One region of the Streptomyces ambofaciens ATCC 23877 genome, then DNA from elsewhere that is predicted to be linked to it. Evidence: riboswitches for the same ligand, from Rfam matches in the RefSeq annotation. Region 1 holds a riboswitch; each other region holds the start of a gene.
The links. A riboswitch is a leader RNA that binds a small molecule or an ion and turns the genes downstream of it on or off. The one in region 1 is predicted to bind cyclic di-AMP.

Region 1 (4,858 bases):
CCTACCAGGGCGGGCGGCTGCGGCTGGCGGAGTCGCGGCGCATCGAGGACGTCGTGCTGGCGCGGTACCTGCCGACCGCCCCGGGCACCGGCGGCCGGGTGACCGCCGCGGACCGGCACTGGCTCGCCCTCGCCTGCGAGCTGGCCCGGCTGTGCCCGCCCTCCGGGACGGCGTTCAGCGTGGGGGCGGTCGTGGTCGCCGCCGACGGCACGGAGCTGGCGCGCGGACACTCGCGGGAGGGCGGGGACCCCGTCGTGCACGCCGAGGAGGCCGCGCTCGCCAGGACCGATCCCGCCGACCCCCGGCTGACGGCCGCCACGGTGTACAGCAGCCTGGAACCGTGCGCCCGCCGCGCCTCCCGGCCCGCGCCCTGCGCCCGGCTGATCCTCGACGCCGGGGTGCGGCGCGTGGTCACGGCCTGGCGGGAGCCGGACACCTTCGTGCCGGGCGCGGACGGCGGCGGGGTGCTCGCCGCCGGGGGCGCCACCGTCGTCGTACTGCCCGAGTACGAGGAGCGCGCGAAGGCTCCCAACCGCCACCTGGAGGGGTAGCGGGACACGGATGTGCATTCAGCCCCCGGGATGACGTACAGTGGAGACACAACGGCGCGGGGTGGAGCAGCTCGGTAGCTCGCTGGGCTCATAACCCAGAGGTCGCAGGTTCAAATCCTGTCCCCGCTACTGAAACCGAAGGCCGGAATCCCTTGAGGATTCCGGCCTTCTGTGCGTTCTGGTGCGTTCACCCGGTCGGCCCGCACGGCTCGCCGCCCGCCCCCGGTCCGGGAAACCTGGAGACGGGACGGCAAGCGGCGTGGACGTCAGGGGCGGCGGGAGACGAGTGGTGCGGCCAGGTCACGTGGACGACGAGGGAGCGTACGCCAGGGCCGGCGGCCGGCTCCCCGGCGATCCCGCGCCCGACCCGGGCCTCGGCAGCGAGGCGGTGGCGCTGCCGCCCACCGCGACCGAGCGGCCGCGGCGAACCCCGTACGGGCGCCGCCTGGTACGGCTGCTCCCGGTCCTGCTCATCGTCATCGCCATCCTGTACGACATCTTCACCCCGAGATACTTCACGGCCGGCCCCCTCTACACGGCCGCGCCGCTGGTCGCCGCCCCCCTCTACTCGCGGCGCGGCACGGCGCTCACCGGTGTCGCCGTGGTCGCCGCCGTCGTCGGGCTGCAACTGAGCAAGGGCGTCGCCCACTACGTGGACTCCCTGACGGAGCTGATCACCATCGCGACGGTCGCCGCCCTCGCGGTCTTCGTCAACGCCTTCGTCCGCCGCACCGGAGAGCGCCTCGTCACCGTCCGCGAGATCGCCGAGGCCGCCCAGCGTGCCGTGCTGCCCGAGCCCGCCGAACGGATCGGCGGCTTCGAGATCGCCGCCTGCTACGAGGCCGCGCAGGCCGACGCCTTCATCGGCGGTGATCTGTACGCGGTGCAGGACAGCGCGCGCGGCGTCCGGCTCATCGTCGGGGACGTGCGCGGCAAGGGCATGGGCGCGGTGGCCGCCGTCGCCGTCGTGATCGGCGCCTTCCGGGAGGCCGCCGAGCAGGAGGCGACTCTGGAGGCGGTGGCCCAGCGCCTGGAGCGGGCGCTGGCGCGCGAGGGCACCCGGCGCGACGGGCTGGACGCCTTCGAGGGCTTCACCACCGCCGTCCTCGCCGAACTCCCCCACGGCGACGGGGTCGTGCGGATCGTCAACCGCGGTCATCCGCCCCCGCTGCTGCTCTACGCCGACGGCACCCTGCGCCCGCTGCCCGCCCGGGAGTCGGCGCTGCCGCTCGGGATGGGCGAGCTGGGCGTGTGGCCCGACCGGGCCCAGGAGGACGCCTTCCCGGGCGGAGCCACACTGCTCCTGCACACCGACGGGCTGTCCGAAGCGCGGGACGCCCGGGGCGAGTTCTACGACCCGCACGAGCGGCTCGCCGGCTGCGTCTTCCGGCATCCGGGGGAACTGCTCGCCGCCCTGGCCGAGGACGTGCGCCGGCACTCCGGGGGCGGGATGGCGGACGACATGGCGCTGCTCGCCGTACGCCGGCCCGCGCGTGAAGAGCTTGATCATTGTCACCAACGGTGACGTGACGACCGCCCTGCGCATAACAACTGATACACCATCAGAAAATCGCGGCGTGAAGGGGAATACTGAGGGGCGGTCAACTCGTCCGGTTTTCAGTGCTCCTGGGGGATGCGTCCCGGCCGGATTCGTTAATGATCAAGAGGAACAGCTTGGAATCCGAGCCCCGCGTCTATTAACGTTCGATAACGCAGCGCGGTCGTCCCAGCCGTCACAGAAGGCGGCTCCGTGCGCACGCGCCGAATCCCGCGAGGGAACCGGGGAACCACCACCTTGGGGTGAATCGCTCGTACGACGCCGTGGAGACACGGCGGTTATACGCGCGTAGGAGACCTTCCTGCTCCGAACCCGTCAGCTAACCCGGTAGGCGGAAGGAAGGAAAGGAGTACGCCCACGTGGCGTCCAACCGGCCTGCCCCCGAGGCCCCGTTCGTGCCGAGCACGCACGACACCGACACCTTCGGCTACGACGGCTACCGCACCGAAGAGGGCCCCTGGGAGGAGTGGAATCCCACCGCGGATTCCGTTCGCCCCGTGCGCGGCCGGCACCGCGTGGCCAAGCAGCGCGGCGGACTCGCCCGCAGCTCCACCGTCCTCGGCGTCGGTGTCATAGCCGCGGTCGGCGCGGGCGGGATGGCCAGCGCGCAGACCGGCAAGCCGCCGGTGTCCATCTCCATGCCCGACCTGCCCAACGTCGGCTCGCTCATCTCGGACGACGAGGAGCCGGAGCCGCAGGGTTCCGCCGCCCCGCTCAGCGGCATCGGCGTGGCCGCGACCGCCGACACCGCGGAGGGCGCCCCCGACGCCGGTGAGACGCTGCGGGCCCGGATCATGGCGCAGGCCGAGCAGCAGCAGGCCCAGGTCGAGACCAAGGCCGCCGCCGAGGCCGCGGCCGCCGCCGAGAAGAAGGCCGCGGAAGCCGCCGCCAAGGCGGAGAAGGAGGCCGAGGCCAAGGCCGCCGCCGCCAAGAAGAAGGCGGAGGAGGAGGCCGCGAAGAAGGCCGAGGCCGAGCGGCTCGCGAAGCTGGCCGAGCAGTACACCCTGCCGACCTCCTCGTACACGATCTCCTCCAGCTTCGGCCAGGCCGGCGCCTACTGGTCCTCCGGCTACCACACCGGCCTCGACTTCGCCGCGCCCACGGGCACGCTGCTCAAGGCGGTGCACAGCGGCACCATCACGTCGGCCGGCTACGAGGGCTCGTACGGCTACAAGACGGTGCTGACCCTCGACGACGGCACCGAGATCTGGTACGCCCACCAGTCGTCCATCAGCGTCAGCGTCGGCCAGAAGGTCACCACCGGTGACGTCATCGGCCGTGTCGGTGCCACCGGCAACGTGACCGGGGCCCACCTCCACATGGAGGTCCACACCAGCGACGGCGGCGGGATCGACCCGATGGCCTGGTTGCAGAGCAAGGGCCTGACCCCCTGACCGACACCGTCCACGGCCCCGCCGGTCCCCGGCGGTCCTGACGGCGACCCCCCGACGCCAGGGCTGCCGGTCCGCGGGATTTCCGTCCCGCTTGCGGAATCACCGGATCCGTCGTCGTCGTTGACGCAGGACATGACTTCTCTGCGCAAGCTCGGCTCCTCGGACCTCGAGGTCTTCCCCCTCGCTCTCGGCGGCAACGTCTTCGGCTGGACCGCTGACCAGGACACCTCCTACGCCGTCCTCGACGCCTACACGGCCGCGGGCGGCAACTTCCTCGACACCGCCGACTCGTACTCCGCGTGGGTCGACGGCAACAGCGGCGGCGAGTCCGAGACCATCGTCGGCAAGTGGCTCGCCTCCCGGGGCAACCGCGGCGACGTCGTCCTCGCCACCAAGGTCAGCCAGCACCCCGAGTACCCGGGGCTGTCCGCCGCGAACATCAAGGCGGCCGCCGACGCCTCGCTGCGCCGCCTGGGCACCGACCACATCGACCTCTACTACACCCACTTCGACAAGCCCGAGGTGCCGGTGGAGGAGATCATCGGGGCGCTCGACGAGCTGGTGAGGGCGGGCAAGGTCCGGTACATCGCCGCCTCCAACATCTCCGCCGAGCGGCTCGCGGCGTCCCTGGAGTTCTCCGACCGCGAGGACCTCGCCCGGTACGTGGCGCTCCAGCCCCACTACAACCTCGTCTCGCGGGACACCTACGAGGGCGGACTGCGCGACCTCGCGGAGCGGGCCGGCCTGTCCGCCGTGCCGTACTACGCCCTCGCCTCCGGATTCCTCACCGGCAAGTACCGGTCCGGGACGGCCGTCGACAGCCCCCGGGCGGGCGGCGCGGCGAAGCACCTGGAGACCGAGCGGGGCCGACGGGTCCTGGCGGCCCTGGACGAGATCGCCGAGGCCCACGACGCCCCCGTCGCCACGGTCGCCCTGGCCTGGCTGGCCGCGCAGCCGACGGTGGCCGCCCCGATCGCGTCCGCCCGCACGGTGGAGCAGCTCCCGGCGCTGCTGGGGGTGGCGGACCTCTCGCTCACCCCGGACGAGGTGGCCCGGCTGGAGCGGGCGTCGGTCTGACGGGCCGGACCCCGACGGCCTACGGGTGGAGGCGGGGCCGGGCGTACGGGAGGTACTCGTGAGGGGCGTGGTACGGCGGAGGTGACGGCGCGAGGACCGGTGCGGTGGGGGCGTACCCGTAGAGGCCGTGGCCGGGGTACGGCCCGTACATCCCGTGGCCCGGCCAGGGCGGCACGGGCGGTGCCGTGGCCCGGGCCGCGTGGTCCAGCGCCGGGCGGGCCACAGCGCGCCGCTGCCACAGGGCCTCCAGCAGTTCCCGCTCCCGTACGACGAAGTCG
Region 2 (4,858 bases), 460 kb from region 1:
GAACCCCGTCTCCCCCGGCATCACGTAGTGCAGCCGCAGCCGGACCTGCTGCTCGGCGTAGGCGTCGTCCTGCCAGCGCGCCTTGAGGTCGCGCAGCTCCTCGACCCGGCCGCGGGTCTCCCGCTGCTCCCGCTGGAGATCGGCGATCTCCGCCCGCTGGGCGACGTACTGCCGTATCGGGTAGGCGAGCGCCACGACGAGCGAGCAGAGCACCATCGCGAGCAGCGCGGCCCGGCCGGTCAGCCGGGAGCGGCGCGCCTGGCGCTTGGTCTGCGAACGGTAGACCCGGGCCGCGGTCTGCTCCCCGATGATCCGGATCCTGGTCGCGGTGGAGAAACGGTCCCGGTCCTTCACCGCCATGTCCCCGCCTCCCCTTCACCCTCGTGCGTCGCCCTACGTGCGTACGTCCCCGCACACGGTACGGGACCGAGTACGGGGACGTACGTACGACGCCGCCTCTTGCGGGGCGGGTCAGCCCTTGAAGCGCGGGAACGCGCTGCGGCCGGCGTACACCGCGGCGTCGTCGAGGATCTCCTCGATGCGCAGCAGCTGGTTGTACTTGGCGACGCGCTCGGAGCGGGCCGGGGCGCCGGTCTTGATCTGGCCGCAGTTGGTGGCGACGGCCAGGTCGGCGATGGTGACGTCCTCGGTCTCACCGGAGCGGTGGGACATCATGCACTTGAAGCCGTTGCGCTGGGCCAGCTCGACGGCGTCCAGGGTCTCGGTCAGCGAACCGATCTGGTTGACCTTGACGAGCAGGGCGTTGGCCGAGTTCTCCTCGATGCCGCGGGCCAGGCGCTCCGGGTTGGTGACGAACAGGTCGTCGCCGACGAGCTGCACCTTGTCGCCGAGCTTGGCGGTGATGGTGTTCCAGCCGTCCCAGTCGTCCTCGAACAGCGGGTCCTCGATGGAGACCAGCGGGTACGCCTCGACCAGCTCGGCGTAGTACTCGGTCATCTCGGCGGCGGTGCGGTTCTTGCCCTCGAAGGCGTAGGAGCCGTCCTTGTAGAACTCGGACGCGGCGACGTCGAGCGCCAGGGCGATCTGCTCGCCGGGGGTGTAGCCGGCCTCCTTGATCGCCTCGAGGATCAGGTCGAGGGCCTCGCGGTTGGAGCCGAGGTTCGGGGCGAAGCCGCCCTCGTCGCCGAGGCCGGTGGCCAGGCCCTTGTTCTTCAGGACCTTCTTCAGCGTGTGGTAGACCTCGGCGCCCCAGCGCAGGGCCTCGGAGAAGGACTCCGCGCCGATCGGGGCGATCATGAACTCCTGGATGTCCACGTTGGAGTCGGCGTGCGAGCCGCCGTTCAGGATGTTCATCATCGGCACCGGCAGCAGGTGCGCGTTGGGGCCGCCCAGGTAGCGGAAGAGCGGCAGGTCGCTGGCCTCGGAGGCGGCGTGCGCGACGGCGAGCGAGACACCGAGGATGGCGTTGGCGCCCAGCGAGCCCTTGTTGTCGGTCGCGTCCAGGTCGAACATGGCCTGGTCGATCAGACGCTGCTCGGTGGCGTCGTAGCCGACCAGCTCCGGGCCGATCTGCTCGATGACGGCCAGGACGGCCTTCTCGACGCCCTTGCCCAGGTAACGGCCCGGGTCGCCGTCACGGAGTTCGATGGCCTCGAAGGCGCCGGTGGAGGCGCCGGAGGGAACGGCGGCACGACCCGTGCTGCCGTCGTCGAGGCCGACCTCGACCTCGACCGTGGGGTTGCCTCGGGAGTCCAGGATTTCCCGGGCTACGACGACGTCGATGGACGGCACGAGCATCTCCTTCTTCAATGTGACGCTTCGGTGTGACGCGCGGGTCCACAGGACCGCAGCGGCTCTGCGGGACCGAGCCTAACCGGCTCCGGGCGATCGGCCAGCCGATCGCCCACCCGCTGGACAGAACCGAGAGTAAATTGTTTCCGAACGGAACAAAGACGTTTCCGGAAACACCCGCGGTTCCGGGGAGGAAGCGCGGGCGGGCCCGGGGCGTGAAAAACCCGTCCCGGCGCGTACGGGGGAACACGCGCCGGGACGGGAGCAGGCGGGGCCGCCGCTTACTTCAGGTGCAGCTGCTGGCCCGGGTAGATCAGGTCGGCCTCGTCGACGATGTCGTCGTTGAGCTTGAACAGCTTGGCCCAGCCGCCCTTGACGTCGTGCTCCTGGGCGATCGAGCTGAGGGTGTCACCCTTGACGACCTTGTACTCGCCGTCGCCCTTCTCGACCTTCTCGCCGGTCGGGGTGGTGACGGTCTTCTTCTCGGCCGGCTTCTCGGCGGCCGGGCGCTCCTCGGAGCGGGAGGCCTTCTGCTCGGCGGAGCGGTCGGCGGTGGAGCCGCTGCTCTGGCTCTGCGAGCCCTCGGAGCTGGCGGAGCCGCTGTCCTGGCTCTCGCCGGAGCCGCCACCGGTGTACGCGGCACCCGAAAGGCCGGTGCCGCAGACCGGCCAGGCACCCTTGCCCTGGCCCGCGAGCACCTTCTCGGCGATCTCGATCTGCTGCGCCTTGCTCGCCTGGTCGGCGGTCGAGGCGTACTGCGTACCGCCGTAGCCGGCCCAGGTGGAGGCGGAGAACTGCAGACCGCCGTAGTAGCCGTTGCCCGTGTTGATGGACCAGTTGCCGCCGGACTCGCACTGGGCGACGGCGTCCCACTCGGAGGCGGTGGCGGCGGAGGCGTTGCCGGCCGCCATCAGCGGGGCGGCGACGGCGGCACCGGTGACACCGGCGACGGCGATGACACGGGTGGCCTTGGACGGGCGACGGTGCTTGCCCTTGCCGGAAAACAGCATGGTTGATCCCCTCACCGACGCCTGCGAGGTGAGCTGTCGGGTTCGGGCCGGTTGAGTTGCCCGGCCGGGTTCCTCACGGAACTCGGCTCCACCCCTAGCCGCTCCGGCTCAACTGCCCGGTGCGGCACTTACCTTGGGTCCCCCGCTCCTGCCTTCGGCGCTTGACGCGACGACTGTTCCCGGACGGCCGCTGGCAGGATTCGGCGTTGCGGCAGCCGGGGCCCGCGATGGCGAGCGGTCACGACCGTAGACACGCGCTCCGCGGATTTTCAAAGACGATCACGGCTTCTGAGACCTATATCTCACGTGATCCAAAACGGACATACGTCCCGAACCATGACGCGAACTGCCCCTACTTTTCGCCTGATTCGCCCACGACCGTGAGCGTCTGACCGGGCAGGATGTGGTCCGGGTCGGTGCCGACGACCTCCTTGTTGCCGACGTACAGCGAGCGCCACCCGCCGTCGACCTCAAGGGAGTCGGCGATGCCCCAGAGGCTGTCGCCGGAACGGACGGTGTACGAGCCGTCCACGAGCCCTCGCGCCTCGTCCTCACCGCGCGAGGCGTGCCGCCCCGACGCGTCGGACCCGCGGCCCTCCGCCACCCCTTCCTCGGCCCGGTCGCCGCGGTGCTTGCCCACACCGGATCCCGCGGTGTCGGTGAGGGACGAAGAGCCCTCACTCTGCCCCGCCTTGTCCGTTTCGTCGCCCTTGGTGGTGGCCGTGGACGGCCTGTCGGACTCCTGCGGGTCGACGGTCGCCGATGGGCCGTTTCCGGCCGTCGTGTCGGACTTGGCCGATTCGTCCGCGTCGGCCGACGGGGAGTCAGGCGTCGCCGAGCGCGTGGCCGAAGGCGACCCCCCGGAGGTCCGCCCCGACGCCTCGGCCGAACCGGAGGATCCGGCCGACCCGGTGCCGGAGCTCCCGGGCGTCTCGGACGCGGTCGGCGCCCCCGAGCCGTCCGGCGCCTGCGACGAGCCCTCACCCGCCGACCCCGTGCCGCCGGCCGACGTGCCCGAGTCGTTGCCCAGACCCGCGAGCAGAGCACAGGTCGGCCAGGCGGTGATGCCCTGGTCCGCGTGGAGCCTCTCGGCGATTCTTATCTGCTGCGAGCGACTGGCCTGATCGGCGCTGGGCGCGTAGTCCAGGCCGCCGTACTGCTCCCAGACGTCCTGCGACAGCTGCAGACCGCCGTAGTAGCCGTTGCCGCTGTTCTGGCTCCAGGCGCCACCGGTCTCGCACTCGGCGACCCGGTCCCAGTTCGCCCCGTCGGCCGCGTGCGCGCCGGTGGCGCCGAGCAGCGGGATCGCGATGGCGGAGCCCGTCACTCCGGCGGCGACGACCAGGGCGGGAGCCTGGCGGGGGCGGCGGTGACGACCGTTCCCGGAGAGCATGCGACGACCTTTCACGAGACAGCGGGGATCGCGCGGCCGTGAGACTCGGGGCCACGTTGATCCGTGAACGTATAGGCAGATGATCGCTTGTCACAAGTTCATGCCGCGCAGATCACGTGAAGATCACAAAGTTGAGCGCGTGTCACTTTTGCGGAGACGTCGAAACGTCTCCGGCCATCGGTGCGACCGGTGTGAACGACACGGGCAGGGTGCGCAGTCCTCGCATGATGAGCCCGCCGCGCCAGCGCAGTTGTGCCGGGTCCGCGGCGAGGCTCAGGTCCGGCAGGCGGGTGAGGAGCGTGGCGAGCGCCGTCTGCCCCTCCAGCCGGGCGAGCGGGGCGCCCAGGCAGTAGTGGATGCCGTGGCCGTACCCGAGGTGCTGGCTGTCACTGCGGGAGAGGTCCAGGGTGTCGGGGTCCGTGAACCGCTCCGGGTCCCGGTCGGCGGCGGCGAGGACGACCAGGACGGGATCGCCCGCCGCGATGTCCTGCCCGCCGAGGGTGAGCGGCCGGGTGGCGAAGCGCCAGGTGGCAAGCTCCACCGGACCGTCGTAGCGCAGGAGTTCCTCCACCCCGGTCTCCAGCAGGGCGCGCTCGCCGTCGGCCAGGGACGACTGCAGACGGGCCCGCTGCTCCGGGTGCGTGAGCAGGGCGTACGTGCCGTTGCCCACCAGGTTCACGGTGGTCTCGAAACCCGCGAAGAG
Region 3 (4,858 bases), 3.1 Mb from region 1:
CTTTCCCTCGCCCGGGTCTACGGTACGACCGTATCGGAACTGCTCGGCGAGACGGCCGCGGACCGGGACGCCGTCGTGCGGGCCGAGGCCATGGAGCCGACGTCCGCGGGCGGCTGGACGTACTGGCAGGCCGGCGGGTCCGGCCGCGGGATGCAGGCCCTGCGGGTCCGCGTCCCGCACGGGTCGCAGGGCGACATCGTGCGGGTGCACCCCGGTGAGGAGTGGCTCCACGTGCTGCGGGGCCGGCTGCGGCTGCGCCTCGGGGACACCGTGCACCGGCTCGGTCCGGGCGACAGCGCGCACTTCGACTCGCTGACCCCGCACCGGATCGCCGCCCAGGACGCCGACGGGGTCGAGCTCCTCTTCGTCCACACCCTGCTGCAGAGCCCGACGGCGGCGCTCTGCCTGGGGCCGGCCACCGTGCCGCCCCACTCCACTCCGGGAGAGATGCCATGAACCTGCAGGACAAGTTCCCGCGTGCCCTGTGGGTGCGGCTCTTCATCTACCTCGTCGTGGGCCACGCCTTCGCGGCCTTCATCTACCTGCTCTTCGAGGTGGGAGCCGGCAGCCGGTGAACGCGACCCCTCAGTCCAGCATCCGCTCGCGCAGCCGCTCCCGGGTCTGCGGAGTGATCCCCAGGCCCTGCTCCAGGTAGGCGTCGACTCCGCCCCAGGTCTGCTCGACGGTCTCGAAGGCCGCCGCGAGGTACTCGGCGCGCGCGTCGAACAGGGGGCTGAGCAGCTCCATGACCTCGGGGGAGTAGGCGGAGGCGGCGGTGCTGCTGCGACGCACCTTGTAGCGGCGGTGCGTGGCGTTCGACTTCAGGTAGTCCTCGACGATGGCGTCCCGCTCGACGCCCAGGGCGAGGAGGGTGATCGCGATCGACAGGCCCGCGCGGTCCTTGCCGGCCGCGCAGTGCATCAGCGCCGGGACGCTGTCCTCGGCGAGCGCGTGCAGCACCCGCGAGTGCTCCGCCGTGCGCTCCTTGATGATCAGGCGGTAGGAGCCGATCATCCGCTCGGCACCCTTGTCGCCGGCCAGGATCTCGCGCAGCTGGTCCAGGTCGCCGTCGCGGACCATCTTCCAGAACTCGGCACCGTCGGCCGGGTCGCTCAGCGGCAGGTTCACATTGCGCACGCCCGGCAGCTCGACGTCCGGGCCCTCGAGCTTCTGGTCGGCCGCGTTGCGGAAGTCGAAGATCGTGTGCAGGCCCAGCGAGGCCAGGAACGCGGCGTCCCCTCCGGTGGCGTGCGCCAGGTGACCGCTGCGGAACAGCACTCCCTGTCGTACCCGCCGTCCGTCCACGGTCGGCAGGCCGCCCACGTCACGGAAGTTGCGCACACCGGCCAGCTCGGGTTCGGTCGACGGGACCTGCTGCGTCACGGGGGCTCCTCCCACTCCGCCCCGTCGGCGCTGCTCGCCGCCGGGCTCCACTCGAAGATACGGCACGGGCCTGCGCCTCCGGGTGCCGGGACGTCCGACAGTGGACCATCTGGGCCTTCTGTCCGTATTGGTGCCTTAGTCCCAACTCGCTCTGAAATAAAAGGGGCTGGAGGGACGGCGCGTGAGCAGCGTCATATCCGTGACGGTGCGTTGCCCGTCATGTTCACGTAATTCCGCCGGTTTTCAAGGACGTTTGCCCGAACCGGTGCCCCGCGAATCGACGGAGGGTGACCGGTGATTCCCATAAAGGATCAATCGGAACACCGGCCGAGGGAACCCCACGCTTGTCGCTGCGCGTCCTGGTCGCTTACGTTCACCACCGATCCGGACGGAACGCCTAATCCTGCCGCCGACCGGAGCCCGCACTCATCGACCACCCGTACACGGCAGGAGCGGGGGACCCACAGGTAAGACTGCCTGTTCCGGTTCCCGGAACGGCTTGGGGTTAAGCCGCGTCCCGACGCGGCCGGGCATCTCCAGCTCGCACCCGACAGCTCACCTCGCAGGCGCCGGAGAGGAATTCGCCATGCCCGCGAAGGGTAAGCACCGCCGTACCAGGGCCATGCGCCTGACCCGCACCATCGCCGTCGCCGGAACCGGCGGCGCCGCGCTCGCGCTCCCGCTGATGGGCGCCGCCGGGGCCCACGCCGCTCCCGCGCAGTCCGTTTCCGAGCACTCCGTGCAGTCCGTCGCGACGTCGGCGAAGAAGGCCGCCGGTGCGGAGAAGAACGGGGACTCGCGGACGTACACCGTCAAGAGCGGTGACTACCTCTCGAAGATCGCCGACGAGCAGGACGTCGACGGCGGCTGGAAGAAGCTCTACGCCGACAACCGCGAGGTCGTCGGTTCGGACCCGTCGCTGATCCACCCCGGTCTGAAGCTCGCCGTCGCCGGACAGGCCGCCAAGTCCTCGGCCCCGTCCTCCTCCGCCGCGTCGGAGAAGCCGGCGGCCGAGAAGCCCGCCGCGGCCGAGAAGCCCGCCCCCGCGAAGGCCGAGTCGGCCGAGCAGTCCTCGGACGCCGCGAAGAGCTCCGCCGACTCCTCGAACACGAGCGCCCAGTCCGCCGGCACCGGCAGCGGCTTCGCCTCGCCCGTCCCGAGCGGCACCCTGGGCACCCCGTACCACCAGACGGGCAGCATGTGGTCCAGCGGCTACCACACCGGTACGGACTTCGTCGTCCCGACCGGCACCTCCCTCAAGGCCGTCGGCGCGGGCACCGTCGTCTCCGCGGGCTGGGGCGGCGCCTACGGCAACCAGGTCGTCATCCAGCTCGCCGACGGCCACTACGCCCAGTACGCCCACCTCTCCTCGCTCTCCGTCTCCGCGGGCCAGTCCGTGACGGCGGGTCAGCAGGTCGGCCTCTCGGGTGCCACCGGCAACGTGACCGGACCGCACCTGCACTTCGAGATCCGCACCACCCCGGACTACGGCTCGGACGTGGACCCGGTCGCGTACCTGCGCTCGCACGGCGTCTCCCTCTGACGAGGAGCTGACGCGCCCTCCCGCGCCACCGAAGGCCGGACCCCGATCCCCGGGTCCGGCCTTCGGTGTATCAGGACCCCGCTTATTCCGGAATTGGCGAATACTTTAGGCGTGGCATTTCTCACCGCCCGTCAACCCTTTCCTACGGTCGCGTAGGTCACATTCCAAGGTGAATCATGGGCCGATGTGGCAGACGATTCGAAGAGTGACAGCGGAACAGTGATCGGGTCGTACGTGGCGGTGGGGGACAGCTTCACCGAGGGCGTCGGCGACCGGGGCCCCGACGGATCGTTCGTCGGTTGGGCCGACCGGTTCGCCGTCCTGCTCGCGGACCGGCGCCCCGAGGGCGACTTCACGTACACGAACCTCGCCGTACGCGGCAGGCTGCTCGACCGGATCGTGGCGGAGCAGGTGCCGCGGGCCGTCGAACTCGCCCCCGACCTGGTCTCGTTCTGTGCGGGCGGCAACGACATCATCCGGCCCGGCACGGACCCCGACGAGGTGGCCGAGCGGTTCGAGCGGGCGGTGGCCGCGCTGACCGCCGCGGCCGGCACCGTGCTGGTGACGACCGGGTTCGACACCCGCGGGGTGCCCGTCCTCAGGCGTCTGCGCGGCAAGATCGCCACGTACAACGGGCACGTCCGCGCCATCGCCGACCGCTACGGCTGCCCCGTGCTCGACCTGTGGTCGCTCAGGACGGTGCAGGACCGCAGGGCGTGGGACGCCGACCGGCTGCACCTGTCGCCGGAGGGCCACACGCGCGTGGCGCTGCGCGCGGGCCAGATCCTCGGCCTGCCCGTCCCGGCCGACCCCGACCAGCCCTGGCCGCCGCTGCCGCCGCGCGGCACCCTGGACGTCCGCCGGGACGACGTCCACTGGGCCCGCGAGTTCCTGGTGCCGTGGATCGGCCGTCGGCTGCGCGGCGAGTCCTCGGGCGACCACGTGATCGCCAAGGGGACGCTGTCGGCGGACGACATCAGGGGGCGGATCGCGACGGTGGCCTGACGGCGGGGGAGCGGTGTGGGGCGGGCGCGGGGCGCGGCGTCCCGGTCGTGCCGGCGGCGGGCGGGCCGGGGCGGCGCCGGGGCGTCGTCAACGCCTCCCGCTCCAGCCCCAGTTCCCGGGCGAGCGCCTCGTCCATCCACTCCTGGGCCCGCGCCCGGGACACCGCGCCCCCGTACGACGTCAGCTGCACGGCCAGTCCGTCCAGCAGGGCGGTCAGGCGGAGCGCGGCGTCCTCGGGCCCGGGGCAGTGGAACTCCCCGGCGGCCACGCCCTCGGCGATGACCGCGGCGATCGCCGCCTTCCACTGGCGGTCGAGTTCCAGGGTGACGCTCCGCAGCTCGGGTTCGCGCAGCGCCACCGCCCAGCCCTCGATCCATAGCCGCCAGCCCTTGGCCTGCCCGGTGGGGGCGTACCACCGCACGGCCGCCCGCAGCCGGCGCAGCGCCGAGGTACGGCGGCCCAGCAGGGCGCGCAGACGGGCGAGATCGTCCTCGGCGGCATAGGCGAACGCGGCGGCGACCAGCTTCTCCTTGGTGGAGAAGTGATAGAGCACCAGGGCATTGCTGACGCCGAGCGCGGCGGCCACGTCGGCGATGCGCAGCGCCGCCACCCCCCGCGCCGATATCTGTTCGATGGCCGCGCGCAGCAGCTCCTCGCGCCGCTCCGCCACACTCAACCGGACTCTCGCCACGCCCGTCACCCTATACAGGCCCCGGACGTGCGGTGACGGCCGCCGCGGTCCCGGCCGTTCAGTCCGCGACGGCCCCGGCCGCACTCCCGCGCCCCGCGTCGGGAAGGTCGCACGAGTCCTTGAAGCCCTGGCTGGTCAGGCCGAGCGCCGCGTTGATCCGGGAGCGCAGGTTCTCGACGGCGACCATCGCCGTCAGCTCCACGAACGCGGGCTCGCCCAACCGGGTCCGCAGCCGC

Region 2: linked by a shared signal. The riboswitch ahead of SAM23877_RS14830 (LysM peptidoglycan-binding domain-containing protein) and the one ahead of SAM23877_RS16900 (M23 family metallopeptidase) in region 1 are both predicted to bind cyclic di-AMP.
Region 3: linked by a shared signal. The riboswitch ahead of SAM23877_RS30485 (M23 family metallopeptidase) and the one ahead of SAM23877_RS16900 (M23 family metallopeptidase) in region 1 are both predicted to bind cyclic di-AMP.

Annotation. Positions count from the first base shown of each region.
Region 1 covers NZ_CP012382.1:3,803,127-3,807,984, reverse strand. Annotated here, with positions in the region: gene SAM23877_RS16915 (dihydrofolate reductase family protein) at 1-551, shown strand, start outside; tRNA gene SAM23877_RS16910 (tRNA-Met) at 607-680, shown strand; gene SAM23877_RS16905 (PP2C family protein-serine/threonine phosphatase) at 856-2,076, shown strand; cyclic di-AMP (ydaO/yuaA leader) riboswitch at 2,301-2,458, shown strand; gene SAM23877_RS16900 (M23 family metallopeptidase) at 2,469-3,503, shown strand; gene SAM23877_RS16895 (aldo/keto reductase) at 3,636-4,580, shown strand; gene SAM23877_RS16890 (PrsW family intramembrane metalloprotease) at 4,600-4,858, opposite strand, start outside.
Region 2 covers NZ_CP012382.1:3,342,050-3,346,907, forward strand. Annotated here, with positions in the region: gene divIC (cell division protein DivIC) at 1-360, opposite strand, end outside; gene eno (phosphopyruvate hydratase) at 472-1,752, opposite strand; gene SAM23877_RS14830 (LysM peptidoglycan-binding domain-containing protein) at 2,034-2,762, opposite strand; cyclic di-AMP (ydaO/yuaA leader) riboswitch at 2,766-2,932, opposite strand; gene SAM23877_RS14835 (transglycosylase family protein) at 3,115-4,155, opposite strand; gene SAM23877_RS14840 (cytochrome P450 family protein) at 4,298-4,858, opposite strand, start outside.
Region 3 covers NZ_CP012382.1:6,924,370-6,929,227, forward strand. Annotated here, with positions in the region: gene SAM23877_RS30470 (helix-turn-helix domain-containing protein) at 1-456, shown strand, start outside; gene SAM23877_RS30475 (DUF6126 family protein) at 453-575, shown strand; gene SAM23877_RS30480 (tyrosine-protein phosphatase) at 586-1,383, opposite strand; cyclic di-AMP (ydaO/yuaA leader) riboswitch at 1,808-1,967, shown strand; gene SAM23877_RS30485 (M23 family metallopeptidase) at 1,970-2,926, shown strand; gene SAM23877_RS30490 (SGNH/GDSL hydrolase family protein) at 3,146-3,931, shown strand; partial or broken gene SAM23877_RS30495 (TetR/AcrR family transcriptional regulator) at 4,005-4,622, opposite strand; gene SAM23877_RS30500 (carboxymuconolactone decarboxylase family protein) at 4,681-4,858, opposite strand, start outside.